Regions from separate parts of the Pelorhabdus rhamnosifermentans genome, predicted to be linked through region 1. Evidence: riboswitches for the same ligand, from Rfam matches in the RefSeq annotation. Region 1 holds a riboswitch; each other region holds the start of a gene.
What was found. A riboswitch is a leader RNA that binds a small molecule or an ion and turns the genes downstream of it on or off. The one in region 1 is predicted to bind cobalamin.
Positions count from the first base shown of each region.

Region 2: linked by a shared signal. The riboswitch ahead of Ga0466249_RS18805 (TIM barrel protein) and the one ahead of Ga0466249_RS06665 (acetyl-CoA hydrolase/transferase family protein) in region 1 are both predicted to bind cobalamin.
Region 3: linked by a shared signal. The riboswitch ahead of cobT (nicotinate-nucleotide--dimethylbenzimidazole phosphoribosyltransferase) and the one ahead of Ga0466249_RS06665 (acetyl-CoA hydrolase/transferase family protein) in region 1 are both predicted to bind cobalamin.

Region 1 is NZ_JAHGVE010000004.1:114,287-123,413, reverse strand. It holds gene Ga0466249_RS06685 (4-hydroxyphenylacetate 3-hydroxylase family protein) at 1-1,067, opposite strand, end outside; gene Ga0466249_RS06680 (hypothetical protein) at 1,117-1,269, opposite strand; gene Ga0466249_RS06675 (4-hydroxybutyrate dehydrogenase) at 1,364-2,482, opposite strand; gene Ga0466249_RS06670 (aldehyde dehydrogenase family protein) at 2,508-3,875, opposite strand; gene Ga0466249_RS06665 (acetyl-CoA hydrolase/transferase family protein) at 3,909-5,204, opposite strand; cobalamin riboswitch at 5,500-5,682, opposite strand; cobalamin riboswitch at 5,948-6,130, opposite strand; gene Ga0466249_RS06660 (hypothetical protein) at 6,300-6,527, shown strand; partial or broken gene Ga0466249_RS06655 (iron-containing alcohol dehydrogenase) at 7,317-7,472, opposite strand; gene Ga0466249_RS06650 (aldehyde dehydrogenase family protein) at 7,678-9,051, opposite strand; gene Ga0466249_RS06645 (acetyl-CoA hydrolase/transferase C-terminal domain-containing protein) at 9,086-9,127, opposite strand, start outside.
Region 2 is NZ_JAHGVE010000019.1:51,292-61,744, forward strand. It holds gene Ga0466249_RS18785 (MFS transporter) at 1-1,030, shown strand, start outside; gene Ga0466249_RS18790 (DUF6282 family protein) at 1,057-1,899, shown strand; gene Ga0466249_RS18795 (efflux RND transporter periplasmic adaptor subunit) at 2,148-3,239, shown strand; gene Ga0466249_RS18800 (efflux RND transporter permease subunit) at 3,236-6,337, shown strand; cobalamin riboswitch at 6,421-6,602, shown strand; gene Ga0466249_RS18805 (TIM barrel protein) at 6,749-7,720, shown strand; gene Ga0466249_RS18810 (ABC transporter substrate-binding protein) at 7,717-8,670, shown strand; gene Ga0466249_RS18815 (FecCD family ABC transporter permease) at 8,693-9,733, shown strand; gene Ga0466249_RS18820 (ABC transporter ATP-binding protein) at 9,730-10,453, shown strand, end outside.
Region 3 is NZ_JAHGVE010000006.1:222,132-232,584, reverse strand. It holds gene Ga0466249_RS09635 (DASS family sodium-coupled anion symporter) at 1-286, shown strand, start outside; gene Ga0466249_RS09630 (LytR/AlgR family response regulator transcription factor) at 360-1,088, opposite strand; gene Ga0466249_RS09625 (LytS/YhcK type 5TM receptor domain-containing protein) at 1,078-2,769, opposite strand; cobalamin riboswitch at 3,037-3,226, shown strand; gene Ga0466249_RS09620 (hypothetical protein) at 3,184-3,327, shown strand; gene cobT (nicotinate-nucleotide--dimethylbenzimidazole phosphoribosyltransferase) at 3,384-4,442, shown strand; gene Ga0466249_RS09610 (nicotinate-nucleotide--dimethylbenzimidazole phosphoribosyltransferase) at 4,435-5,520, shown strand; gene Ga0466249_RS09605 (shikimate kinase) at 5,517-6,059, opposite strand; gene aroC (chorismate synthase) at 6,059-7,126, opposite strand; gene aroA (3-phosphoshikimate 1-carboxyvinyltransferase) at 7,123-8,385, opposite strand; gene Ga0466249_RS09590 (GntR family transcriptional regulator) at 8,918-9,625, shown strand; gene Ga0466249_RS09585 (MFS transporter) at 9,922-10,453, shown strand, end outside.

The sequences.
Region 1 (9,127 bases):
GAGGCTGTTTTATGTCCTTCAGCCGAACAAGCAATGCCGCAGGCATAAAGAGTTTCATTTAAGTGCTGCATTTCAATCAGTTTATCTTTAATATGCGATGCCCGAGCTGCACCATTATAATCTGCCGCAAGAGCCGCTGCTCCAATAAGCACATCCCCTACGCCGACTTTACAGCCGCCGTAACTTTGACGATGATAACCTGCAAAACGTTCCACAAGAAGACCGCTAAATTCCGTCTCCCCAGCCATAAAGACATTTTCCCACGGAATAAAGACATGATCAAAGACCATCAAGGCTTCATGACCACCAAATTTCTTATTGCCTACATCAATCGTATCGCCTTCGAGTTTGCGCGTATCGCACGACTGCCGTCCATAAATATAGAAAATACCTTTTTCATCAGCAGGAGCACAGAAGCTGACGGCATAATCCGCATCATCTTTGCCCATGGAAATGGTCGGCATCACTAAAATCCAGTGAGAATTAATAGCTCCTGTTTGATGCGCTTTTGCACCGCAAACAACAATACCGTCTTTCCGTCTTTCTACAATATGAACAAACAAATCAGGATCAGCCTGTTTGCTTGGTGCCAAATAACGATCCCCTTTCGGATCTGTCATGGCTCCGTCCACAGTCCAGTCTTCCTGTTGCATTTGACGCAAGAATTTTTCAAAATGCTTATGATACTGAGTACCCAGCTTTTCATCCATTTCAAAAGTCACACTGTCCACAGCATTAATGGCATCCATACCGACGCAACGCTGGAAACAGGCCGCAGTTTTTTGGCCTAACAAGCGCTGCATTTTTACTTTCTTCACCAAATCAGCCGGACTTTGATGCAAATGGCAAAAACGATTTACTTTTTCGCCTGTCAAATAAGAAGTAGCTGTCATCAATTCAGCATACTCTGGATCTTGCGCTAATTCATAAGTGGCCTTGACGGAATTCATAGAAGGACGAATAATAGGATGATCGACTGGATTTTCAACAAGCTCCCCTTGCAAATAAACCTTTAAATTGAGTTTTCTTAGGCTTTCCTCATACTGTTCAGGTGTTTTTAAAGTCATAAAAATTACCCCCTCATATTTTTATTAGCTTGATAAACTAACGCCTAACTCATTGCGGTCGTTTAAAAGAAATAAAAACAAATTCCTTTAAAAATTCTTCTACAGCTTGTTTATCTAAGCGCTCTCGTTCTGAATCAGACTCTATATTACTGTCTTCTGTAACAGTCGTTGTGTTTTCTTCCGGCAGCTTACCATTTGACATGATACTTCACTCCTTTTTCGCCAATCATATAGCTATTTTTTTATACCGCTAGATTATGACAAAAAACGAATAAATTCCGAAATTTTTGTCCAAATTAATATAGCGCATGAAAGATATCGCGAATTTCATTTCGACTCAATGGGACATAATTATTGACAAGCAATCGCTGTTGTCCTGAAATAACATTGTCCGTAAACGTCTCAATTTCTTCTTCCTTCATGCCATATTCACGAAGTGGCTTGCGATTTAACAGCTGCTCAAGTAGCTCAGCTAATTTGTCGTATACGCAAGAAATATCATCCACTGCCAATATTTTGCCTAAAAATTCATTTAACTCCTTAATTTTACCGTTAGGCTGCTTATGATTATAGGTTTTAAACACTTCAATAAAAAATTGATAATTGGCTTCACCATGCGGGACATGATAATTTCCGCCAAGTGGATAGGACATAGCATGGACAGCGCCAACTCCTGTATTTGCAAAAGCAACCCCCGCCCAAGTGCTCCCAAAGGCGAAATTGGACAAAATATTCAGTCGATAATCAGGCCCTCGCTCAATAATTTGTTGATAACCTTTGATAATCGTCTCAATGGCTTTCAAGCTAAACAGTTCAGTAAACGCATTGGATTTGGGAGAAACGAATGATTCGACGCCATGAATCAAGGCATCAATGGAACTGGTAACAAAAAATTTGTACGGAAGACCTCGCACAAGTTCAGGAATGAGTACAGCATGATTCGCGTAAAGTTCATCCACGGCAAGCCCCATCTTAGTATGTTTGGACTTAATTTCAGCAATAGAAACATTCGTCACTTCGCTGCCTGTTCCGCAAGTCGTTGGGACAAGAATCAATTCCCGACTTTTGATTAAAGGAATCTTTTTTTCAAATAAGTCTAGTGCATGTTTTGCATCCTTTATTGTCAAAAGCTTTGCAATGTCAATTACTGTACCGCCGCCAATGGCAATAATCCGTTTGTATTCTTTCCCTTCCATCGCCTGGATAATCGCATCAATCATCTCATCAGATGGTTCACCTACACCATATTTTTCTTGAAACAAAAAATCCGCGTCAAGATGTAATTCCTTCAAATACGGCGTATAAAGAAACTCATGAGTTAAAATAAAATCTCCTGCTCCGATATTGAAAAACTCAGCGAATTCCTGTACGTGATTAAACTGATGAATCTGAGGTCTTACCTGAAGCATCTGCATATTCAATCTCCTCCTCTTTTATAAATTAGAGCGACCAAATTTCCTCATCCGTAGGAACCTTGGCATCTTTATTGAAATAGCCAATACGCGATATATTAATTAAGTGAGTATACGTTAGATTTTCGGAAATACTGTTGTTGCCCCATGAACCGCAACCTAAGGTTGTCGTAGGGTTGAAACCATTATAAAAACTGCCTCCGGCATTCGTGGAAGAAGGCTGATTAATCGTCAGACGACTAAATGGAAGCGCTAAACCGGCCTGAATAATGTGTTCCTTATTGTTGGAATGCACGACAGCGGAATGACCCGCACCTTCATACAATAAATTAGTTTTCGCAATATCAATCGCATCTTCAAACGTCTCATAAGCAAAGGTAATCATAACGGGACACATTTTTTCCCGGCAAAGAATATCGGCACTGCCCCTGCCTTTGGCTTTTAAAATAATGACTTGGGAACCTTCCGGTACAGGTACTCCGGCAAGATTAGCAATAAACTTAACAGACTGTCCGACGATTTTTCCGTTAATAGTACCATCAATAAACATCACTTGTCTAAATTTGTCTACTATCGCTTCATCGTCAAAATAGCAAGCACCATTTTTCACAAATAATTTCATAATCTCAGCATGTTTCTCAGCCGGTGCAATAATGCATTGCTCACCTGAACAAATAATGCCATTATCAAATTTTTTACCAGCAATAATATCCTGCGCAGCCTGGTTATCATCATAATCGCGGTCCATAATAACCTGAACATTGCCAGGACCCACACCATAGGAAGGTTTTCCGCTTGAATAGGCCGATTTCACCATGCCGGCGCCACCTGTAGCCACAACAACATCAACGGATTGCATTAATTCCTGCGTCTTTTCGATACTGGGTTCTTCAATAATCTGAATGACATTTTCCGGAGCACCCAGTTTTTTCAATTCAGCATTAATGAGCTGTACCGTGTGTGTGGAGCATTTTTTTGATCTTGGATGAGGTGCAACAATAATGGCATTACGCCCTTTCACAGCAAACATGGCATTGCACATGGGCGTAACGATGGGATTCGTCGTTGGAGTAATCGCACCAATAACCCCCTTCGGCTTTGCCACATATACGAGGCCTTTCTCTGGTTCTTCTTTAATGATGCCGACAGATTTTTTCCCTTTTAAGCTATTCCAGATTGTCCGTGACTTGCCTTTGCATTTGACTACCTTGTCTTCATAAACGCCCATTCTCGTTTCATCGACCGTTTCACGAGCCAACATTTCGGCATTGTCATAAACGACTTTGCCTATGACACGAACCAATTGATCGACTTGCTCTTGTGTATAGCCCGCAAAAATTTGCTGGGCAATTTTTGCTTTGTTAATTAATTCACTTATTGAGTACTGTTTCTCCATGTTTTATTCATTCCTTCCGCTATGTAATTTTAATTAAATCAATCCTTGCTCTGTTGCCTGGGCTAATAAGGTCGACCGAAAATCAGGATGACTCACGGCAATTAAAGCCTTGGCTCGCTCCCGCAGGCATTTGCCGCGTAAATCGGCAATACCGTACTCAGTCACAATATACTGCACATCATTACGCGATGTCGTCACAGCTGCCCCCGTATCTAACTGACACACAATACGAGAAATCTTACCATGCGAGGCTGTCGAAGGCATAGCGATAATCGCTTTGCCATTACGCGAGCGACTGGCCCCGCGAGTAAAGTCAACCTGTCCTCCCACACCGCTAAATTGTTTGGTACCAATCATCTCGGCGTTCACTTGTCCCATAAGATCGACTTGCAATGCCGAATTAATCGAAACCATATTATCGATTTGACCAATGATATAGGGATCATTGACATAATCTACCCCATACATTTCCACATCAGGATTATTATCGACAAAGTCATACAACTTGCGTGTTCCCATTAAAAAAGTGGCAACAAATTTTCCTGGGTGCAGCGTTTTCTTGCGGTTTGTCATCACACCGGCCTCGGCCAATTCAACAACACCATCAGAAAACATTTCCGAATGCAAACCCAAATCTTCTTTATCTTTTAAAAACAGCAGCACAGCATCAGGAATAGCGCCAATTCCTAATTGCAATGTTGCTCCGTTCTCAACCAAACTGGCAACATTTTTACCGATTGCTTTTTCAACATCATGAATCGGAGGCGGCTGAAGTTCCACTATAGCCTCATCTTTTTCCACAAAACAATCAATCTCACTGACATGAATTCTGTCTCCACCTGTCCACGGTAAGAACCGATTGACTTGTGCGATCACAAGTTTAGCACTTTCTGCCGCAGCTTTTGTATAATCGTCTGATACACCAAAACTGCAAAACCCATGCTCATCCGGTGGCGTTACTTGCATAAGCACAACATCGACAGATAATAGGCCATTTCGAAACAGGCGGGGAACTTCTGAAAAGAAGCAAGGTGTAAAATCGCCCCGCTTTTCTGCCACAGCCTTACGTGTCGTTGCCCCCACAAACAGCGCATTGTGGCGAAAACTTTTTTCCATACCAGGCTGAGCATACTTGGCTGATCCCATTGCAACCATATGAACAATTTCCACATTTTCCAATTCCGGTGCCCGCTCAACTAAAGCTTCGACTAAAGTAGGCGGTTCGCCACAGGCATGACCAATTACCACTCGATCACCAGACTTAACATGTTGCACCGCTTGCTGAGCTGACATGCATCTACTCTGATAACTAGGTCTCCAATCATTCAAAATAAATCCTCTCCTTTTTGTAATTTGTTGTTCGTTAAACAAAATTTCTGATTCTATAGATCCCTAAGCTAGACAATGAGGGTTATTAACGTGAAAGGGTTAAACCTTCCATATCCCCCTCATTATCGCTCTCGGGTAAAAAGAGAAATATTATAAAAAAAACATCTTCTGGCCTTCAAACCAGGAGATGTTTTTAATATCTAAAAACATCTATCCCAGTATCAATAATACTGGGATAGAATAAGTACAATAAAAAGCTATTGTACAAATCTCCTCCCCATCTCTCGCAGGTCAAACGGCGACTGTTAAATAGGCAGTTCTCCTGGCTCTGGATCATCGCTTCCTCAAACCTTCCCAAGACAATTCGTCTCAGTGGCATTTCTTGAGTTTGCTTCCCATTACAGTGGCGGGACCGCGCCGGTATTTCACCGGACTTCCCTATTAAGCCCCTCAGGGCACCTATTTCCATCGTTATGAAATTTTTATTAGACAAAATTTTTAATTACATAAAATTCCTAAGCTAGACAATGAAGGTATCAACATGAAAGGGTAAAGCCTTCCACATCCCCCTCATTATCGCTCTCGGATAAAGAGAAAAACATTATAAAAAAAACATCTTCCGGCTATCCAGGAGATGTTTTTAATAACTAAAAACATAAATCCCAGTATCAACGATACTGGGATAAAATAAGTACAATAAAAAAGCTATCGTACCAATCTCCTCCCCATCTCTCGCAGGTCAAACGGCGACTGTTAAATAGGCAGTTCTCCTGGCTCTGGATCATCGCTTCCTCAAACCTTCCCAAGACAATTCGTCTCAGTGGCATTTTTTGAGTTTGCTTCCCATTACAGTGGCGGGACCGCGCCGGTATTTTACCGGACTTCCCTATTAAGCCCCTAAGGGCACCTATTTCCATCGTTATGAAATTTTTATTAAATTAATAAATTTTCTTGTTATTATTCTAACACAGATAAATTTATCCGTCAAAAGAATTTAACCATGAGAATCATGTTTCATTTCAGTTTGGCATATGACGCACTTACTAATACATATACTCCTTTATCTGTAGTTATTTTCCATTGAGGAGGCTACTCATGCATAAATTAACTCCTGCAAGTTCTTGGCAACTACTCTTTTCTTATTGGTACTCGAAAGAAGCCCTCTTAGCATGGGGATTATTGTTAGTAACGATTCTGCTTATTCTTGGCATAGTAACCATTTATTTTTATCCGAACATAGCAATTCCCAATGAAGTTACAAGCAAAGGATGCGGCGGCACTTGCACTTCCCATCCGAACGCCTGGCTAAAAGCGGTGTATTAATGTATGCCCACATAACATCACCTTACCACGCAGCGACCGAACCCTTGAGTTAACCCAGCTTGCTGCCGCACTAAAAAATAATCAATAAAAATCCCGCGATACATCTTCTGGGCTAAAATCATTATTTTTGGCTTTCTAATTTTTTAAGTATATCTTGTAGTGCGGTAGTTAAACCAGCTGATAATTCAGACACAACCGTTGTTTCGATATCGGTTAACAGCATCACCTCAATGGGTCTCGAATTTTGGTCACAAAAAAGCTGGACAAGGTTTTTTCTTCCGACTCCAAATGAGCAATAATCTTGTTTACTGCTGCCGGCGCAGCGGCTTTGACAATCGTGTCTATTTGTGTGAGTAGAAGAGCTACTACGGAATTAAGCGTAAAATTTATCGTCAATGCAATGGCACCTATTTCCATCTATATGAAATTTTAAATTTATTACTTATGATTTTTAAATAGCATATATTAAAGAACAAGTCAAATAAATCTGATAATATTTTGTGATAATATTTTCGTCTAAAAACACTTTCAGGCAAGATAAATTTCTGATCAACGAAACAAATAAGTTCAATAAATTTTTTTATATAATAAAGGACCTGGCAGTATCAATCATGTCACTGTCAGGTCCTCCTATTTTAGAAACACTTCGCTTCATCATACTATATTCCCCTGTCTTAAAATATGCAAGGCCTGCTGAATCAAGTCTTCACTTACTTCAAAAACAGGCACAACGCATTGAATGTACGGACACTCTGCTCGAAAAAATTTTTTCACGACTTCTTTCAAGGTTTAAGGAATCGTTTTTTCAAATAAGTCTAGTGCATGTTTAACATCCTTTATTATCAATAGCTTTGCAATATCAATTACTGTACCGTCGCCAATGGCAATAATTCGTTTGCATTCTTTCTCTTCCATCGCCTGAATAATAGCATCAATCATCTCATCAGACGGTTCACCTACACCTTATTTTTCTTGAAACAAAAAATCTACATTAAAATGCAATTCCTGCAAATATGGCGTGTACAAAAACTCATGAGTTAAAATTAAATCTCCTGCTCCGCTTTTGAAGAACTCGGCAAATTCCTGTACGTGATTACTGATGAATCTGAGGTCTTACCTGAAGCCTCTGCATCATCAAGCTCCTCCTCTGTTATGAATAGAGCGACCAAATTTCGTCATCCGTAGGAACCTTGGCATCTTTATTGAAATAGCCAATACGCGATATGTTAATTAAGTGAGTGTAAGTCAGGTTTTCTGAAATACTGTTATTGCCCCATGAACCGCAGCCTAAAGTTGTACTAGGATTGAACCCATTATAAAAACTACCTCCGGTATTAGTAGCAGAAGACTGATTAATCGTCAGACGACTAAATGGAAGCGCCAAACCGGCCTGAATAATGTGTTCCTTATTGTTGGAATGCACGACAGCTGTATGACCAGCACCTTCATACACTAAATTTGTTTTCGCAATATCAAGAGCATCTTCAAATTTCTCATACGCAAAGGTAACCATAACAGGACACATTTTTTCCCGGCAAAGAATATCGGCACTGCCCTTGCCTTTGGCTTTTAAAATAATGACTTTGGCCCCTTCAGGTACAGGTACTCCCGCGAGATTGGCAATAAATTGAACAGACTGTCCGACAATTTTTTTGTTAATGCTTCCATCTATAAACATGGCTTGTCTAAATTTATCCACTATCGCTTCATCGTCAAAATAGCAAGCACCATTTTTCACAAACAATCTCATAATCTCAGCATGTTTTTCAGCCGGTGCAATAATACATTGCTCACATGTACAAAGGATGCCATTATCAAATTTTCTACCAGCAATAATATCCTTCACAGCCTGGTTATCATCATAATCTCGGTCCATAATAACCTGAACATTACCAGGACCCACACCATAAGAAGGTTTTCCGCTTGAATAGGCCGATTTCACCATGCCAGTACCGCCTGTAGCCACAACGACATCGACGGATTGCATTAATTCCTGCGTCTTTTCGATACTCGGTTCTTCAATAATCTGAATCAAATTTTCTGGAGCACCCAATTTTTTCAATTCAACATTGATGAGTTGTATCATGTGAGTGGAGCATTTTTTCGATCTTGGATGAGGTGCAACAATAATCGTATCACGCCCTTTAACAGCAAACATGGCATTGCACATGGACGTAACAATTGGATTCGTCGTCGGAGTAATCGCACCAATAACACCCTTCGGTTTTGCCACATATACAAGGCCTTTTTCTGGTTCTTCTTTAATGATACCAACAGATTTTTTCCCTTTCAAACTATTCCAGACTGTTCGTGAATTGCCTTTACATTTGTCTATCTTGTCTTTATAAACGCCCATTCTCGTTTCATCTACCGTTTCACGGGCTAACATCTCGGCATTGTCATAAACGACTTTGCCTATGACACGAACCAATTGATCGACTTGTACTTGTGTGTAACCCGCCAGAATTTGTTGAGCAATTTTTGATTTGTTAATTATTTCACTTACTGAGTACTGTTTATCCATGTTTTTCTTATTCCTCCCACTATCTAATTTTGTCTTAAATCAAGTCTTGCTCTGTTGCCTGGGCTAATAAGGATGA
Region 2 (10,453 bases), on a different contig from region 1:
TACTGTGATGGGCTTTATGGCTGCCGCAGCGTTTATTCCAAGTGCATCGTTGTTAAATAAATGGTTTAGCAAGCACGAACGTGGGTTTGTTATGCAAATGTTTTCAGGAGCAGGTGGCGGATTGGGTGAAGCTATGACCTTTTTACTTATGCCGGTTTTTGCTATTCTGCTGGCTCACGGGGGTACGTTTGCTGGATTGGGCGGCTGGCATGGTGCAACACTGGCTATGGCATGTATTGTGTTTATGATTGCGGTGATTGCAATTGTATTTCTTAGGTCTGATCCAAGTGATATCGGTCTGGTTTCGGTGCAAAAGCAAGAAGATGGTGCTCAAGAACAAGGGCAATCTTATTTTTCTGTAGCTAAAGCAGCTGTTACGAGTTTGGAATTCTGGAATTTTGCGATGGTATGGTCAGGATTTACTGTCGGTACGCGATTGGTTCCAGCCTGGCTGGTAATGTATGCAACGGATTTTTATTTGCAGAGTGGTGGGATGAGTAAAGAGGCTGCAATGATCGCCGGGGGAACAACGGCTACGATTTATGTGCTGGGGCGTGCAGTGGGGACGCCTGTTGTGGGGCTGATTTCAGATGTTGCTTTGAAACATGGGATTCATCGGAGTGTTGTTATTTGGATAGCCCAAGTTGCGATGATTTGTATGTATTTTTCTTATACTTTTCCCATTTTTTCACCGCTATTATTAAATATCTTAGCGTTTATTTCGGGCATATTAATTAATTTGTTTCCACTGATGAATGCCGTGGGTGCCGAGTTGTGGTCGATTCGTACTAGTGGCATGTTAATGGGAATGGTCAATACTTTTGGTCAGTTTATGGGTGCTGTTATGCTGACTCTTAGTGGGTTTATGGCTGCGCGATTTTCGATTGTCGGTGGTGCATTTTACACTGAATTTTTGGGGATCTGGTATTTAGGAATTATTTATAGTGTGATAGCCAGTTTGGCTGCTACGTATTTTGTTTATAAGAACTTTTTCAGCAAAAAACGGGTAACGGAAAATTCAATGAACTAAAATTTCTTTGAAGAGGGGTTATTGTTATGGGCCAATGTCAGGAAAATAATTTACAAGGGATTATTGATCTTCATATTCATACGACACCGGATATTCGTATGCGGCGTCTCGATGATATTGAGTTAGCGACGGAAGCCAAACGCGTTGGAGCTCGGGCCATCATGATTAAATCTCATTTAGTGCCAACAATGGATCGTGCTTGGATTGCTGAACGAATTGTTCCGGGAGTTCGAGTTTTTGGCGGTATTACACTAAATCCTCCTATGGGCGGATTAAATGTGGCTGCAGTGGATACGGCAATTGCCATGGGAGCAAAGTGTGTCTGGCTGCCAACCTCTTATTCGGCGCATGAACGCCGGTTGATAGGGGCTTCAGACGGAGTGGAAGTCGTTCGGGATGGGAAAGTTTTATCTGAGGCGATTGAAATTTTCAAGAAAATAGCTGCTGCTAATATTATATTAGGAACAGGACATTTAGCACCTCAGGAGATTTTTAGCGTAGTTGAAGCGGCAAAACAGCAAGGGGTACAAAAGATTGTTGTAAACCATCCTGAGTGGCGCACAGTGAATTTATCGATTGAAGATCAAAAGGCACTTGTTCCTTATGGCGTTTATTTCGAACGTTGTTATGCTCGTTCTATTGGGAGCGGGCGCTATGAATCCAACTTTGAGCGCAATGTAGCTGCTATTCAAGAAGTAGGCTATGATACAACGATTATTTCTACTGACGGTGGACAGATAGAAAATCCGTTATGGAGTGAGGCTCTAAGTTCATATATTCAATATCTGACTGATGCAGGTATTCCGTCAGAAGAGATAGATAAGATGACTAAGATTTATCCGGCACAACTTTTAGGGCTGGACATTTAAATGGATTTTTTTTATTCTGTATATTCAAGAGTGGATGATGGTTTTTAATAAATAAAATGAAGGCTTCCGATGTTCGGGAGCCTTCATTTTATTTATAGTACCTGTCCAATGCAGCAGATGATTTTCCGTCGTAAAGGCAGGATTACGTTCTTTGGAAGAAGAAATAAAAAATATATGCCAGGCTAAGATTTATTGTAAGTGATGCAGTAAGTGAGTATAGAGATTGAGTAGATATAGGAGTGAAATTGATGACGAAAGGAAAGAGAAGAATTCGCTATCTACGTGGTTGGATAATGACTCTTGGTGTTATGGGATTGTTAATAGCAGGTTGCGGGCAAAAAATTGAGCAGGTGCCGCCTGTTGTTGTGAAGACGATGAATGTCAGTCAAAATGCGGGGACACATTTGTCAACTTATGCTGGTGAAGTGCGTGGTCGCTATGAAAATAAGCTGGCTTTTCGTGTGGGTGGAAAGATTACCAATCGTTTCGTCGATGTGGGCACTGTTGTTCATCCCGGCGATGTATTAATGGAACTTGACTTGGAAGATTTAAAATTAGGCACGAATCGCCTAGATGCGCAACTTGCTGCGGCTCGTTCGGACCGTGAATTAGCTGCAATTAATTTAGCGCGCTATCAAGCGCTTCATAATCAAGGGGCAATTAGCCAATCAGAACTTGATCAAATGCAAAATACATATGAGGCAGCGAACCAAAAAGAACGGGATGCCCTGGCATCCTTAAGCCAAGGATCGAACCAACTTGATTACGGGAGTTTGCAAGCGGATCAGGAAGGTGTTATATCGGAAATTTCTGCCGAAGCGGGGCAAGTTGTTGCAGCCGGTCAGTCTGTGATGACACTTGTGCGTACAGGCGAATTGGAAGTAGAGATTTTTGTTCCTGAGCAACGTTTGGGGGAGATTACAAAAAATTCTCCTGTGACGGTAACTTTTTGGGCTTTGCCTGGCGTTCAAGTACCTGGTCAGGTCAGAGAGGTATCGCCTCAGGCGGATAAGACTACACGGACCTATCGTGTGCGGATCGGAATGAATCCGCCGCCATTCGTCAAATTAGGCATGTCGGCAACAATTCAGTTTAACAGATCTGAGGCTGCGCAAATCTCAGTGCCCCTTACAGCCATTTATCAGACAGACGACACGCCTTCTGTCTGGGTTGTAGAAGAGAACGTTGTACACCGTCGCACTGTGCAGCTCGGTAATTATGGTAATAATTCGGTTGTAGTATTGCAAGGTCTTGACGGTAACGAAACGATCGTTACGGCAGGAGTTCAGAAACTCGTCGAGGGACAGCAGGTTCGCCTTTGGGACGGTGGCTCGCAATGAAAAAATTTAATCTCACTGAGTACTGCTTAGGGCATCAGCAAGTCGTGTTCTTTTTTGTTTTGCTGTTTTTCATTGCCGGGACGTTCAGTTATTTTCAACTGGGGCGATCAGAAGACCCTGAATTTACTGTGAGACAAATGATTGTTCAAGTGGCTTGGCCCGGTGCAACCGCCAAGCAAGTGGAAGAACAAGTGACAGATAAAATCGAAAAAAAGTTACAGGAGACGCCGGGTCTTGATTATATTAATAGTTATTCACGACCGGGAGCCGCAGTTATTTTTGTTAATTTAAGCGAAGACATGAGAATACAGGATATCCGTCCTACCTGGCAGCGGGTGCGTAATCTCGTTCAGGATACGTGGAGTACGATGCCAGAGGGTGTGATTGGACCTTCGTTTAATGATACTTATGGTGATACATTTGGCTCGATTTATGCCGTTACAGCCGATGGCTTTAGTTTTGCTGAAATGAAGACTGAAGTGGATCGCATTCGCTTGAAACTGCTTGAAGTGCCTGATGTAGGCAAGGTAGAATTAGAGGGGAATCAGCCCGAAAAAATTTATATAGAATTTGAAAATAACAAGTTAGCCGCTCTTGGGATTGATCCTCAGCAAATTGTGGATACGTTAAGCAAGCAAAATGCTATGAATGCCGCGGGACGTGTCGAAACAACTTCTGATAATGTTTATATGCGTGTGACAGGTATTTTTCAAAATGTAGAAGACATCAAAAATATTGCCATTCGGGCCAATAATCGTCTGTTTCGTTTGGGGGATATAGCTGAAGTAAAGCGGGATTATGCCGATCCACCGGAACCGAAAATGTATTATAACGGGCAACCAGCCATCGGATTGGCTGTGTCTATGCAAGATGGCGGCAATATTTTAAATCTTGGTGATCATTTAAATCAAACAATCGAACGAATAACACAGGAATTGCCTTTGGGTATGGAAATTCATGCAGTATCAGATCAGCCGAAAGTGGTTCGGAGTTCGATTAATGAATTTGTTGAAACGCTGCTGCTTGCTATTATTATTGTTTTGGGTGTCAATTTTCTTAGTTTGGGCAAACGGGCAGGATTTGTTGTAGCGCTTAGTATTCCTCTTGTTATTTGCATTTCTTTTTTAGCTATGAAGCTTTTTAATATTAATCTTCATAAAGTTTCGCTCGGAGCGCTTATTATTGCCCTTGGACTGCTTGTGGATGATGCGATTATTTCGATTGAGATGATGGAATTAAAATTAGAAGAAGGTTGGACGAAGTTTCGAGCAGCGACCTATGCCTATACTGTCACCTCGAAACCGATGCTGACAGGAACATTGATTACAGCAGCGGGATTTTTACCTGTAGCTATTTCAACAGGCAAGGCGGCAGAATACACAGGAACGTTATTTTCTGTTGTTACTATTGCTTTACTTGCCTCTTGGGTAGTCTCTGTAACGGTTATTCCGCTATTTGGTTATCATATATTAAAAATTAAACCACTGACAGAATCAGATTCAAGTAAGAATCTACAAGAAAACTCAGAAGGAAAGTTTAAACAAATATTTCGCAAGGTGTTATATCATTGTCTTCATCACAATAAACTAGTGATTGTTGCAACACTGGCCGCTTTTATTGTGTCACTCGGAATTGGGCGTCTCGTTACTCAGGAGTTCTTTCCTACCTCGCTGCGACCGGAGCTAATTGTCGAGCTGACCTTGCCTGAAGGTTCTTCGTTTCAAGCAACGGATCAAGAGGCAGCTAAGCTTGCCGAGCTATTAAAGCAAGATCCAGCTGTCGTTAATTTTGCTTCTTATGTTGGTAAAGGATCGCCGCGTTTTGTTTTAACAATGGATATGCAGCTTAATGCCGATAATTTTGCTCAGCTCATTGTTTTGACGAAAAATGACCAAGAGCGCGATCGTTTGGCAGAACGGATTAATGGTACAATAAGTTCGGAGTTTCCCGAAGCAAGAATTCGGACGAGTGTGTTGTCAAATGGACCGCCAGCGGCGTATCCTGTCATGTTTCGTGTTTCTGGTGAAAATCCTGAAGTCGTGCGGAGCTTTGCCGAACAAGTACGGGGCATTGTTGCACAGTATCCGGCAGTGACGGAAACAAACCTCGATTGGTATGAAAAGAGTAAAGTGCTTCATCTGGATATTGATCAGGATAAGGCGCGGGCACTGGGGATAGATAGTCAAACGCTTGCTACAAGTTTGCAAACCAATCTTTCTGGACTTCCTGTTACGCAATATCAGGAAAAGGATAATTTAATTAATATAGTTCTTCGGACTGTTGGGCAGGATCGGCAGGATTTGTCGAGACTCAAAGACTTAAATATTCCGACGACGAATGGTCGTTATGTGCCGCTGGAACAGATAGCCAAGTTGAGTTATGAAGGGGAAAATGGTCTGATTTGGCGCCGGGGTCTTGAGCCGACGATTACGGTGCAAGCCGATGTTGCCAAAGGGATTCTTGGCAATGACGTAGTCAAGGATATTGATGTTCAGCTCAAAGATTTGCGGCAAGAACTTCCATTCGGTTATACGATTACACCTGGTGGGAGTGCTGAAGATAGTACGAAATCTATTGGTTCTTTGGCTAAGACTTTACCGATTATGGTTGCTGCGATTGTCATTTTATTGATGTTGCAACTGCAGCATATGGGGAAAATGGCTTTAGTACTGTTGACAGCCCCTCTTGGCATGATTGGTGTGAATTTGTTCCTGTTTATCTTTCATCGTCCCATGGGGTTTGTAGCTGAACTGGGGGTATTGGCTTTAGCCGGAATGATTATGCGTAATTCCGTTATTTTATTGGATCAAATTGATCAGCATCTGGCGCAAGGTGAAAAGCCTTGGGATGCTATTATTGATTCGACGATCTTGCGATTTCGTCCGATTATGTTAACCGCTTTGGCGGCGATTTTAGGTATGGTTCCCTTGGCAGTGAGTCCGTTTTGGGGTCCTATGGCTATTTCTATTATGGGCGGTTTATTTATTGCCACTGTTCTAACGCTTCTGTATTTACCTGCTCTTTATGCAGCTTGTTTTCGGATTCATCCCGACACGGAAAGCCGTATTAAACTCCCGCGTTTCAAGCAAGATGACTAAACAAAGTGCGAATCTTCTAAAATTATTTGACTTCTTTATTTATAAGTGGTATAAATAAGTTTAAAGTTGTTTATTTTATAAAACTTCATAGGATTGAAATAGGTGCCCTTTGCGGCTTAATAGGGAAGTCCGGTGCAATGCCGGCGCGGTCCCGCCACTGTAATGAGGAGTAAACCCAAGATTGACCACTGAAACGAATGTTTTGGGAAGGTTTGGGCGAGCTATGATCCAGAGTCAGGAGAACTGCCTATTTAACAGTCACCGCATTTACCCACGAGCGATGGGGAGGGGATTAGGTCAAAAATTTTGTTTGTCATTTGTTAGTTAGACCTTCTTGCGGTTGTCAAGAAGGTCTTTTTTATTCCTCTTGCTATACTAGGCTAGAAGATGTCTGTATGGAGGTGAAAAAGGATGTTGCAACTAACCAATTTGTCTAATTATTACTCGGATGGAGAATTTGTTCATCATAACGCGGAGTGTTTGCAGGCATTTTTAAATCATTATCATCTGGACGGCTTGGAGATGATATTTGTTGAACCATGGGATGAGCATATTTATAAAAAACAATGGATACAAGGCGTTCATTTGCGATTTTGGCCCTGTTGGCTGGATTTTTGGCGGGGGAATCGCCCGGCTTTGCTGCGGGAATTTGGCAGTGATGATCAAATTAGGGTCTGTTTTGGCGGTGTTACGCGTGACGCATGGCTGGACTTATATCGTCGGAATATTCGGCTGGCTGTTCGCGCGGGTGCAAAGTATCTTGTCTTTCATGTGAGTAATGCCCGTTCGCCGGAACTTTTTAGTTGGAAATTCAGTGCTTCTGATGGTGAGGTTATTGAAGCGGCCATTGAGATTATCAATGAAATTGCAGATGTCATACCTCCTGAAACGACCCTGTTATTTGAAAATCTGTGGTGGCCGGGTTTAACCTTGCGCAATCCCGAGTTGACCGAAAAGTTACTTACGGGGGTCAAACCACGGAATGTGGGGATTATGCTTGATACAGGCCATTTGATGAATACGAATCTTCATTTAGCGACAGAAACGCAAGGTGTTGATTACATTTTGCAGACATTACGTGAACTGGAACCTTATGACCGTTATGTGAAAGGCATTCATTTGCATCGATCTTTATCAAGTGTTTATGTAAGGAAAAGCAGGAATTTTCCGCTGAAAGACAAATATACCCCACAAGATGTCATGAGCCATGTGCTAAAAATTGATGAACATTTGCCCTTTACCACGCCGGAGGTTCGGCGTATCATTGAGTATGTACAGCCAGATTATTTAGTACATGAATTTGTGCAGGCGTCACTGAATGATTGGGTACAAAAAATTGTATGCCAACAACAGGCACTTCGGATGGGGACGGTGTATTCATGAAACGCGTCATGACATGGCAGTTGCTTTTGTTGTTCTGTTTATCTTTGTTCCTTGGCGGGTGCAATGGAAAACAGGCCCAAAAGGATCAGGAAGCGGCAGGTTATAAAATTACGGATAGTCAAGGCTATTCGATGACAATGTCCCAAAAGCCGCAGCGAATAGTTTCCGTTTCGCTTGCTTCTGATGAAATTCTGGTGGATCTAGTTGCTGCCGATCGAATCGAAGCACTCACTTATTTAGCTGATAATAGCGGTATATCGAATGTTACGGAACAGGCCAAACAGATTCCGCGCAGAATCAAAGATAATGCCGAATCAATCATTGCCTTGCAGCCTGATTTGGTATTTATGGCGGACTGGCAATCACCGGATTTGATTCAGACGATTCGAGATGCCGGTATTTCCGTATATGTCTATAAAGCACCTGGCACCATTGCTGAAGTGAAGCAAGTCATTGAAGCTATTTCTCAAGCGGTTGGTGAAGAGACCATGGGAAAGCAGCTAACACTTCAGATGGATGGGGAGCTAGATAAAATCACTCAAAAATTGCAAAATGCTCCAGCCGATAAACATAAAACAGTTTTAATGTACACTTTGATGGGCGGCACGGGCGGCGTGGGCAGTACTTTTGATGATATTTGTCGTTATGCCAGCGTAAAAAATGCCGCATCAAGTGTGGGGCTTGGCCGGAGCGATATCCTTTCTAAGGAACAAATTGTACAAGCCAATCCAGATATGTTTTTTATGCCAACTTGGGATTATACAGGGAAAACAGATATTCAGCAGTTTAAAGAGAATGTGCAGCAAGATCCCGCTTTGCAGACGGTTAAAGCGGTGCGTGAGCATCATCTTTTTACTGTACCTGATCGTCATTTAAACTGTACTTCACAGTATATTGTGGAAGGTGTCAAGGATATTGCCAGTGCGGCTTATCCGGATTGTTTTGAGTAATAGTCAAGAAGGACTGGAAGAAATGAAAAGAAAGTTCAATAAAACCGTGCTTTTTTTAGGGCTGAGTGCCCTTGTGATAGGAATGGTCTTGGTTTCATTAGCGCTAGGACAGGTTTCTGTTCCGCTTTCTGCAACACTAGCTGTTTTAGGACATGAACTGAGTATTCCCGGTTTTCATCAAGCTGGATTTACGCAGGAACAAGTCGCTGTGATTTGGCAGATTCGTCTTCCACGCGTTCTTGTCGGCCTACTGGTTGGGGCAGCACTGGGTGTATCAGGTGCTGTCATGCAAGGGGTGCTGAGTAATCCTCTGGCTGATCCTGGCATCATCGGTGTATCGAGTGGTGCGGCTTTTGGGGCTGTTATTGCTGTGGCATCAGGCATTTCAACGGCAGGTGTTTTTTATACTCCTTTGTTTGCTTTACTTGGTGCTTTGCTTGCTGTGGCGTTAGTGCTCTTTATGGCTATGCATCAAGGAAAAATACCGGTTATGGTCTTACTATTATCGGGTGTTGCCGTCAGTATGCTGCTTGGGGCGCTGACATCAGGTATTTTAACTTTTATGAATGAAGCCCGGTTGCGTGAGTTCTTATTTTGGACGGTTGGCGGCTTAGATTATCGGCGTTGGGAGCATGTTTATTTAGCTGCACCGCCTATTTTGGTTGGGATCACTTTATTATGTCTGTTAGCTAGGCATATTAATATTTTAGTACTGGGAGAAGAAGAAGCTCGCTCAGTAGGTGTTCCTGTCGCTGTTTTTCGGTTTATTTTTCTGTTTATTACGACGGTGACAACGGCAGCCGCCGTTTGTGTCAGCGGGACCATCGGTTTTGTTGGACTCGTAGTGCCTCATATGATGCGCCTCTTAATTGGTCCGGAACATCGGGTGTTATTACCTGCCTGTGCTTTAGCTGGCGGCTTTTTTTTGATTGCCTGTGATACAATTGGGCGTTTAGTTATTGCACCAACTGAAGTTCGCGTAGGGATTATGACGGCTCTACTAGGGGCTCCCTATTTTTTGTATTTATTGCGTAAGGCCTCGAACGGGGGGATCTTATCGTGAACAATAGCACTAGCGTTTTATCTGCACAGAATTTATCGATTTGTTTGGGGAATAAAAAGATTCTTGAGCATGTAAATTTTTCTGCCGGGCAAGGTGAATTTATCGGCATTATCGGGCCGAATGGAGCAGGAAAGAGCACTTTGCTCAAGGGTTTACGACGCTTGTTGCCTTTGGCAACGGGAACCGTTATTGTACTTGATGAGGTTCTTGAGCGTTTGAGTGATAGGAAATTGGCGAAAAGCGTTGCTTATATGCAGCAAGAGATTGATTTAGACTTTCAGTTTACGGCGTTAGAGGTTGTTTTAGCCGGCCGTTATCCCTATTTAAAATGGTGGGAGAATGAAAGTGATGAAGATGTTCAAATTGCTCGAAAATATATGGCTTTTACAGGTGTTGATTATTTAGCAGATAAGGTAGTACAGCACGTATCAGGCGGCGAAAGGCAGCGGATTTTATTAGCCAAGGTGCTTGCACAAGAAACCCCCCTTCTTTTTCTTGATGAGCCGACAGCGAGTTTGGATTTAGTCTATCAAGAGGAAATTTTTCGCTATTGTCAGGTCATGTGTCAAGAAGGGAAGACCGTTCTTATGGTTGCGCATGATCTTAAATTAGCGGCGAAATTTTGTACGCGTTTGATGCTTGTAGCCCAGGGGACGATTCTTGCTGATGATCAGCCGTCTGCTGTTATTACAAAAGAAAATCTCCAGCAGGCTTATGGCT
Region 3 (10,453 bases), on a different contig from region 1:
CAGTGCTACAGCTTTGGCGGCTGCCATGATTCCGATTATTATTAGTATCTTGCAGAGCGTACAGACACCCGGTATTAATGTCATTGGCATGACCATGGTACTTCAATATGTCGTTAGCTTCGGCATGATTCTGCCTGTCAATGCTCCGCAGAATATGATTGCCTATGGTACTGAAACCTTTGAGGCCAAGGACTTTATTAAAACAGGCATTCCCCTAACAATTATTGGTTATGTTGTCATTATGGTGCTAGGCGCTACTTACTGGAAATGGCTTGGTATTATGTGAAAATGAATGAACTTTAGAAGATAAACAGCAGCAGGATTTCAATTCCTGTTGCTGTTATTTTTTTCGTATGAACTTATTTTAGTCCCATAAGCTGTTTCAACAATTTTACTTTTGTACGACTTACAGGAATATTTTCTTGTTGATTGCCTTCCATACGTAACACAAAGGAGCCATGGAACCAAGGAATAATCTCGACAATATCATCGAGATTCACGATGTATTGTCGATGGACGCGTAAAAAGTTTTCATCAGATAGAATGGTTTCAATTTCTTTAAAGGAAAGGTTGCATGTGTATTGTTGGTGAATGGTTCGAATATACACATCGCGTTCGCTAACCGAAGCGAGTATGATGTCTTGTTTGTTTAAGGGTAGGATTTTTCCGTTATCTATGACACAAATCTTATTGCTCTGATGGGGTTGTTTGGGATGATCACGCGCTAATAAATTGCGGATTTTCTGTATAATGCTCGTCAGCTTTTCTTCAGTTACAGGTTTAGTGATATAGCCGATCGCGGGTGTATTAAATGCTTCTAAGGCATGTTCTTGGAAAGCCGTAATAAATACAATGAGCGGTGGTTTTGACAAGGCGCTGAGCTTTTTTGCCATGTCTAACCCCGATATTCCGGGCATTTTAATGTCAAGGAAGAGAACATCTGGTTTATTTTCTGTAATATAGGCTAAAGCATCAAAACAATGATTGAATTTTTTTTCCACTGTAATATTTGGATGTTTCTTGAGTAAATACTCGATTTCGTCACAAATAGGCTGCTCATCATCAACAATGACGGCTTTAAACTGCATATTGTGACCTCCCCTCAGTTGGAAGATGTAACGTAACATCCGTTCCTTGGCCTTCTTTACTATCAATTGTGATCGGATAGTTGCTGCCATAAATACTTGTCATTCGGCAGTTTACGTTCCGTATGCCAATGCCATCGGTTTCGGCATGGAGAACAGATTGCAACCGATCGCTAGGAATTCCAACACCATTATCAGAAACCTTGATGATTACCTCTTTTTGGCTAACCTTTACTGTGACCGTTAGTTTGCAATCACTGAGTTTAGGAAATAAGCCGTGATGCAGGGCATTTTCTACTAGGGGCTGAATGGAAAGCAAGGGGATGGAGTAATTAAGGGCAGCATTATCAATATCTAGTGTGACTGTTAACCGACTACCAAAGCGGCATTTGGCAATTTCCAGATAGGCTTCTACGGCTTGCAGCTCCTCGCGGATTGTAATGAAATCTTGGTGACTACTAAAACTTTGTTGCATAAGCGTAGCCAAATGACCTAATAAATTGCGCGCTGTAGCAGGATCAGTGCGACAAAGGGACATGATAATATTAATTGTATTAAATAGAAAGTGAGGATTAATTTGTGCTTGCAGGGCCTTTAACTCCGCTTTTTCGCGCATCACACGCTGTTCGTCAATTTCGGCTAGCTGAATTTGTACTGATAATAAATTCGCAATGCCATCTATAATACGCAAATCTAATTCACCAATTCCATGATCATCTCGTTTGGATAGTTTAATGGTTCCAATTGTCACTCCATGAGCTGTGAGTGGTGCAACAACACCAGAATGCAAAGGACAGTTGGGTACAGGACAACCTCTTTCTTCTAGAGAACTGCTAATAAGTACCTGGCCCTCACTGATGGTTCGTTTTGTTGAACTTGTCATAATAGGTTCGCCAACCTTATGATGATCGTCACCAAGGCCGATATAGGCGAGAACGACTTCGCGATTGGTTATGGAGACGGATGCGACTTTGGTGAGGTTGAAAATGATTTCAGCTGTTTTCTGCGCCGATTCTGTTGTTAAACCGTGGCGCAAGTAGGGCAGGGTACGACTGGCAATTTCGAGAGATAGTTCGGCTGCGTTAGCACCGTAATTGTCTTGTTCCAATTTGATGTTTTCCGTAATAAGCATAAAAACGATAGTTCCTATAACCGTGACAAGTGTTGTTGGAACCGCACTGATTTTTTCGAAGGCCCAGGCTGTTTCAGCGGGTTTGGCGAAGGTAATAATCATGAATTTTTGTGTGATTTCAGCTATCAGAGCCACAAGAGCGCCTGTTTTCCAATTGAGATGATTTAATCCGTATTTTTGGCGGATCATTCCTGCGAATAAACCACCTAGTACCGTGGCAACGGCACAGATACTTGCTGTGAAACCGCCAAGAAAAAAACGATGGGTGCCACTAATGATCCCGGTACATAATCCGACAATAGGCCCTCCTATGAAGCCGCTCATTAATGTACCGATCAGCCGCGTATTAGCTAAGGCTCCGTCAATAGGGATTCCTGTATAGGTCCCAATGATGGAGAGCAGAGAAAAAGCGGCACTTAAGGTAACCCAGGAACGGGGCTGAAAAGGATGTTGAGCACAATGAATAATAAATTGGCTGCGTCCAATCAAATAGGCTGTCATGGCGATAAAAGACATGTGACTAATTAAGTGCAGGAGTAGATCGAGATACATAGTAAGTCCTCACAATCATGCAGAAACTTTTATAATTCACTGAATTTTACAAGTAAAGCCTAATTATTATTATAACATATTCTATGGTCATTTTTTTTATCATCCGTAATAAATACACGGATACATTGACTTCGTAACGTTTGTTAAAGTGGACAATCTCATTTGGAATAAACAAAAAGATTGGCTGAGAAGGAAAAATTTTACTGACTATTATAGATTCAGTCTGTATTGACGCATGTTTGTTTGCCTGCTATAATGACATCAATTAGATAAGTATACGGTTAAGGTGCCACCCAGAGTGATGGGGGGATAATAGGAAAGTCAGAGCATCTTTGTTATGCATAAGCGCGGGCCCGCCACTGTACTGGGGAGAACTTACAAAGCCACTCAATTAGGGGAAGGGGTAAGTTGTTGATGAGCCAGGAGCCAGGAGACCTACCTTTTACCGCTAAAATATCCTTCATGGAAAAGAAGGCTTTTCGAGCTATTTGCTCAAAAGGCCTTCTTTTTTTAATCTATGCAGATGTCTTTTTATCATTACAGGAAGAATATTTTTGATCCAGAGGGTAGACTAAAGACTAAATTTATCCGTTCATTTTATATTGGAGGTTGTCATGAGTTTATTACAAGAAACATTGCTAAAAATTACGGCTTTAGATGCAGTTGTTATGGAACAGGTCAAGGTTCAATTGGAAATTTTTAACCAAACCGGCCGAAGCCTGGGGCGTTTGGAAAGTATGATAGAACAATATGCAGGGATTTTGGGAAAATTACATCTGGAGCTGCCTCGTAACTGTATGATTATTGCCTCTGCCGATCATGGTGTTGCTAAGCAGGGAATTAGTGCCTATCCAGTGGAGACAACACTTCACATGACGGCGAATTATTGTATTTCGAAAGGTGGTAGTGCCAATGCATTTGCTAATTTTTGTGGCGCTCATTTAGTTGTTGTTGATATGGGAGTAGCCGGAGATTTATCACATGTCCCCGGACTTTTGCATAAAAAAATTGCTTATGGTACGCATGATTTTACTCAAGGACCGGCCATGACATGTGAGCAGGCTTTGTTGGCTATTGAAACAGGCATTGCCATTGTAAATGACTATGTACAGCAGGGTTATACCTGTTTTAGCCTAGGTGAAATGGGTATTGGTAATACGACAGCAAGCGCAGCCATTGTAGCCGCTTTTACGGGATTGCCTGCCGATGTGGTGACTGGACGAGGTACAGGTATATCCGATGCTCGATTAGAAGTTAAAAGAAAAATTGTTCGCCAGGCACTTACAGTCAATCAGCCTGATGTCACAGATGGTATAGACGTGCTGGCCAAGGTGGGCGGTTTTGAGCTGGGGGCGCTAGCAGGCGTTATTCTAGGTTGTGCTGCCAATCGCTGTGCCGTCATTATTGATGGACTGAATACAACTGCGGCGGCGTTAATTGCCAGCACGCTGCACCCACTTGTGAAAGATTATTTATTTGCATCTCACTTGTCGACAGAACCAGCCCATCAGATTGCTTTGCAGTTTTTACATTTAGAAGCCTGCGTAGATATGGGCGTTCGTCTAGGCGAAGCCATTGGAGCATCTATTGTAGTCGATATGTTAACACTTGCTGTAAAATTACTCAATCATAGTAGAAAATTGGGTCAGGCAGGAGGAATGAATCATGCTTGACCAGGTTATTACTTCGATAAAACCCTTAGATGAAGAAGCCATGGAAAAATGTCAGTTGCGACTGGACAACTTGACCAAGCCGCTAGGCAGTCTTCATTCATTTGAACACCTTGCTAAGAAACTAGCAGGCATCACAGGTACCCCACGGCCACACGATTTAAAGAAGAGTATTATTATTATGGCAGGGGATCATGGCATAACCGAGGCCATTCCCCCCGATTTACGTGAATCAACAGTGCAAAGAATCAATGATTGTTGTACAGGCCGTGCAGCTATCAAGGTTTTTGCGGATCATGCAGCGGCTAAGTGGGGTGTTGTTGACGTCGGTGTAGCTGCTGATTTGCCAACTTCTCAGTTCGTTTATCATGAGAAAATTGCCTATGGAACGAAAAACATTCTCAAGCAAGCGGCAATGACTCGAATTCAAACGGTACAGGCCATCGAGGTTGGCATCAAAATAGCTCAGATAGAAAGGAGGCAGGGAACGCATATTTTTGGCTTAGGTGACATCGGCAGAGCAAATAATCTGTCAGGAATGGCTCTTGTTGCTTGTTATAGTGAAAAACCGCTGAGTGATCTTGTAAACTCCAACACAGCAATCAATTTATCTGGAAACAGACAAATTGAGCTGCTAAAAACAGCGCTGACAGTCAATTGTCCGGATAAGCAGGATGCTCTTGACGTGCTAAGCAAGGTCGGTGGTTTTGAAATTGCTGGTTTAGTTGGAGTCATACTTGGTGCAGCTGCTGGCGGTGCGGCAGTTGTGCTTGATGGACTCGTAACAAGTGCCGCAGCGCTTATTGCCGTACAATTGGCTCCGACTGTTCAAGAATATCTGATTGGATCACAGTTTGCTATGGAGCCTGCACATCAGGAAGCGCTGGAATGTTTACATATACCAGCTTATTTACAGCTGCAGATGAATTTAGGTGAAGGAACAGGGGCAGCTTTAGGCATGTCTCTCATAAATGCATCTTTACATGTTTTAAATGATATGAAAACTTTTGGCACTGCGCAGGTAGCTGTTGCTCAAGATGGCCCAGGCGCTTTAAAACAAGACAAGAATGTTAAAGATTAACATTCTTGTCTTGTTTCTATTTGTATGTGCTCCAGTAACTTTGCTTGGATCTTTTCTACAGCCGCTTGGCAAGATTCGTTGTTTGAAATTCGATAGTGACCATATTTTTCGTAAAGATGTTTTCGCTGTTCATATAAGGTGTAAATGCGCTGAACATTGCCGGCAAGTAAGGGGCGATGTTCAGCTGCACCAAGGGAATCGATAATCATCTCAATGGAACGTTCAATATAAAAAATAATGCCTTGTTGTTGCAGAAGTACCATATTTTGATGTCGTGTCACAACACCGCCGCCTGTTGCGATAACAATCGAGGACTTGTTGTAAATGTCGAAAATGGCCTGACTTTCGATTTGACGAAAATGATCTTCGCCATGTGAAAAAAGTTCAGCAACGCTTTGCTGTTCTTTTTTTTCGATATAACGGTCTACATCATAAAATTTCATTTTGAGTGCCGGAGCGAGCAGCGAGCCTATTGAAGATTTACCACAGCCAGGCATGCCGATTAATACAACGTTATTTGCATACAAATTCATTTTCATTATATCATCTCCCAAAGCGCGAGTGCCGTTACAGCTTCTACAACAGGGACCGCTCGTGGAACAATACATGGATCATGACGGCCAATGGTAGAAAGAAGAATGTTTTCACCCTGCGCGTTGACTGTGTGCTGTTTTTGGCTAATAGAAGGTGTGGGTTTTATAGCTACGCGGAAAATAAGAGGCATGCCATTTGTAATACCGCCTGTAATGCCACCATTGTGATTGGTAGTTGTCTGAATCCTGCCATCTTGGCACTGCATGGCGTCATTTGCTGTACTGCCGTACATTGCAGCAAATTCAAAGCCTGCCCCAAATTCTATGCCCTTTACAGCGGGAATGGAAAAAAGTAGATGAGATAAAGTGCTTTCTAATGAATCAAAAAAAGGATCTCCCCACCCAGCTGATAAATGAATGGCTGCTGTTTCAATGACGCCTCCCACGGAGTCATTGTCTGCTTTTGCTGCGAGAATAGTATTTTGCATCTCTTCTCCGATTATTGGATCTAGTACAGCAAATTTTTGTTGGTTCAGCCTTAAAAGTGACTTTTCATCTACAGTAACAGCATCAAAGCGGGGTTCGGAAATGCTGCCAATACGTTCGATATGTGAGCCAATGATAATCTTTTGTTGGAGTAGTAGCTGTTTGATAATGGCGCCGGCAAAAACGAGCGGCGCCGTGAGTCGTCCGGAAAAATGTCCTCCGCCACGTGGATCATTATAACCTTTGTATTTGACATGACCGGCATAGTCGGCATGGCTGGGACGGAATTTTTGGATAGCCGTTTCATAATCTGCCGAGTGCTGATTGTGATTTTCAATCATAGCGCATAAAGGCGTGCCTGCTGTTTTTCCCTGGAATAAACCGCTCAAGAGGATAAAATGATCCGTTTCACGGCGTGACGTGGCAAGAGGACTGTTTCCGGGGGCGCGTCTCGCTAGTTCTTTTGTTACGTCATCCCAGTTAATCATGAGTCCCGGCGGTAATCCATCGATAGTCATGCCGATGCCTTTGCCATGGCTTTCACCAAAAATAGTATAACGAACTTTTCTACCCCATGTAGCACTCATTTAATTTTCCCTCCTAGCTCCGCAAAGTCTTTCCAAAAATCAGGATAAGATTTATTAACACAGCTGCTGTTTTGAATGGTTACTGACTCATGGCAGCGAAGCGAAGCAATGGCAAGGGCCATGGCAATGCGGTGATCATTCCAGCTATCCACAATGCCCCCAGTCAATTCTTTGCGACCCTGGATAGTGAGAAAATCACTGCCTTCATGAATATCAGCGCCAAGTTTATTGAGTTCTTGTGTAATGGCATGCAGCCGATCTGATTCTTTTAACCGCAGTCGGCCTGCTTGAACAATATGAGTCGTTCCCTCGCTGACTGCGGCTAATACAGCTAAAATAGGCACTAAATCAGGACACTGAGCCGCATTGATTTCGATTCCTGACGTTTTACTAGGTGTGGCGGTTATTGAATTTGTACCAAAAGTAATATTTCCGCCTAGTTTGTTTAAAATATCAATAATGACTTTGTCACCTTGCACGGAATGCGGATTTAGATCTAAGCAACAGACAGAAGAACCTATAAGTCCGGCTGCCAGCCAGAAGGCAGCTTGCGAATAGTCTCCCTCAACATGGTAATTTTGGCTAGTATAGCGCTGATTGCCTGGAATGATAAACTCTTGGTAGTCATTATTTGTTACGTGAATACCAAACCGTTCTAGCATAGTTAACGTTAAATCAATGTAACCTTGCGATTCTAAGGGCGTTGTAAGATTAATTTTTGAATTGCTTTCAAGACGCGGCAGGGTGAATAATAGTCCAGTAATAAACTGAGAACTAATATCTCCGCGTAACCGAAAGTATCCGGGTTTTAGTTGTCCTGTAACAGATAAGGGAAGGTTGCCTTGTGTCGTTTGATAAGCAATCTGTTGCTCGTCAAATATTTTGTAATAAGTATCTAAGGGGCGTTCAATGAGTTTGCCTCGCCCAGTAAATGTGATGGAATGGTTTGTCAGAGCAAGAGGAATGAGAAAGCGTAACGTAGAACCTGATTCACAGCAATCAATAATGTCTTTTTGCGGTGTTAGGCTTCCGTTGGAACGGATGAGGACACTGTCCTTTTCTTGGGAGATTTCCGTACCCAGGGCTTTCATTGCATCGATTGTTGCAGTAATATCATCGGAAAATATAAGACCTTTAATACAGGATGTCCCATTTGCCAGGGCGGCACAAATTACTGCACGGTGCGAAAGACTTTTGGATGGGGGAATGTGAATATTTCCGCTTAACAAATTGGGGATGATTGTTATAGTAGCCATCATAGAACCCTCTTTCTATCGTTCGATTATGTTATTATTTTCTACCATGAATATTTTATAGATAAAAAAAGAGACTCACATGAGTCTCTTTTATATAGCGCTTTTCTATTCTGTTTTGTTTACGCGTATATTATATTGCTGAGGCCTCACTTAACGACAATCTATTCAATTTTTTCCAACCAAAATAGCCAGCGCTAAAAAAGTAGCCCCAGCTAAAAAAGTAATAATATTGTTTTGTAATTGTTTTGTTTAAGTGAGTAATCATCGGGGAATAGCCTCCTGCACAGAGAAAAAATCAATTTATTCACCTTATTATATGAAAAGAAGCAATCTCTGTCAAGCAGTAACGAAACATTTTTTTATATAAACAGGTGAAATATATTAAAAAGTGTTAACAATTGTTCTAGAAAAAATATTTAAAAGAACAATTGTTGTCTGGTAGTGGCGTGCATATTTTGCCTGGAGCCGTTGGTTGACATATCGATGAATTCTATAGTACATTTGATACAAATATGTAAGGAATCGGGGAACAAGCATGGATGTGGATATGATTGAACCAGTAGCACATGAATCAACTCGCGAGTACGTCTATCGGGTTTTAAAAGCCAATATTATGCAGTTAAAACTTTTACCAGGTAGTGCTCTATCTGAAAAAGATATTGCTGTTTTATTAAATGTCAGTAGAACGCCGGTGAGAGAAGCTTTTATTCGATTGTCTCAGGAATATTTATTAGATGTCGTTCCCCAGAAAGGAACCTATGTATCGCTCATTGATTTGGAACATGTTAAGGAATCAAAATTTTTGCGTGAAACTGTTGAAAAAGAAGTGATTAAACTAGCTTGTAAAGAATTCCCCAGCGATCAATTAGTGAAGTTACAAGCGTGTCTTGCATTGCAAAAAGAATGTATTGAAGATCAAAATCCTTTGAAATTTTTTGAACTCGATGATGCATTGCATAGTACCATTTTTGAAGGTTGTAAAAAAACACGCGTTTGGTCTGTCATTCAGCAATTACATACCCATTATAATCGTGTACGAATGTTGAATGTGGCTAACGGACATGATATGCCGCGAATTTGGCAGCAACACAGCGAACTGATTCGTGCTATTCAAGAACAGGATGTTCAGCTTGGAAGTGAGATGATTTATCTTCACATTAATAAAGTGACTTTTGATTTAAATGAACTTTTAAAGGATTATCCCGATTATTTTAAACAGAAGAAATTGGTGGAAAAAATATAAGGAAAAATGAGTCGCAATTGAAGCTAGCTAGTCCCGATGGTCTACGTAGATCATCGGGACTATCTATAATATCTCGTTCGATAATTCAGATTTGATGAAATTAATTGAAAACAGTATTGATTACTACCATACTAGTATGGTAGTATGTAAAAAGAAAGATGATTTAACCCTTAATATTATCATATAAGTACGTTATTTTTAGCTCAATGCTTCAAGAAGGGGATGGTAATTTTGAATTGCTTAAATTCAATAAAATTGGACTAAAATGATTCTATGAATTGGAGGAGAGAAAAATTATGTTTAAAGGTTATCGATGGACTATTGTTCTTTTCCTTTTTTTAGCGAATGCTATTAATTATGTTGATAGGTCTGCGATGTCTGTAGCATTGCCAATTTTATCGAAAAAATTTGAGCTTAGTCATTTTGAGTCTGGGTTGATTTTGAGCAGTTTTTTTGTTGGATATGCGTTGTTTAATTTCGTTGGCGGATATATGTCTGACAAGATTGGACCTAAGAAAGTTATGGGAGCGGCTATGGGGGTATGGTCCATTTTTTGTGGCCTTACAGCTGGTACTTTCAATTTTATCTCGTTATTTCTTTGTAGGGTAATATTTGGTCTTGGTGAAGGGCCTATCACTGCGACAACTAACAAGACCATGAACAATTGGATTCCATTAAAAGAAAGAGCAACGGCTGTTGGTATCTGTAATGGAGGAGCTCCTGTCGGCGCTGCTATATCCGCACCATTAGTGGCATTTATATCATTATGGTGGGGCTGGGAAGCTTCGTTCATCATTTTAGCAGTAGTTGGGATAATATGGACCCTTA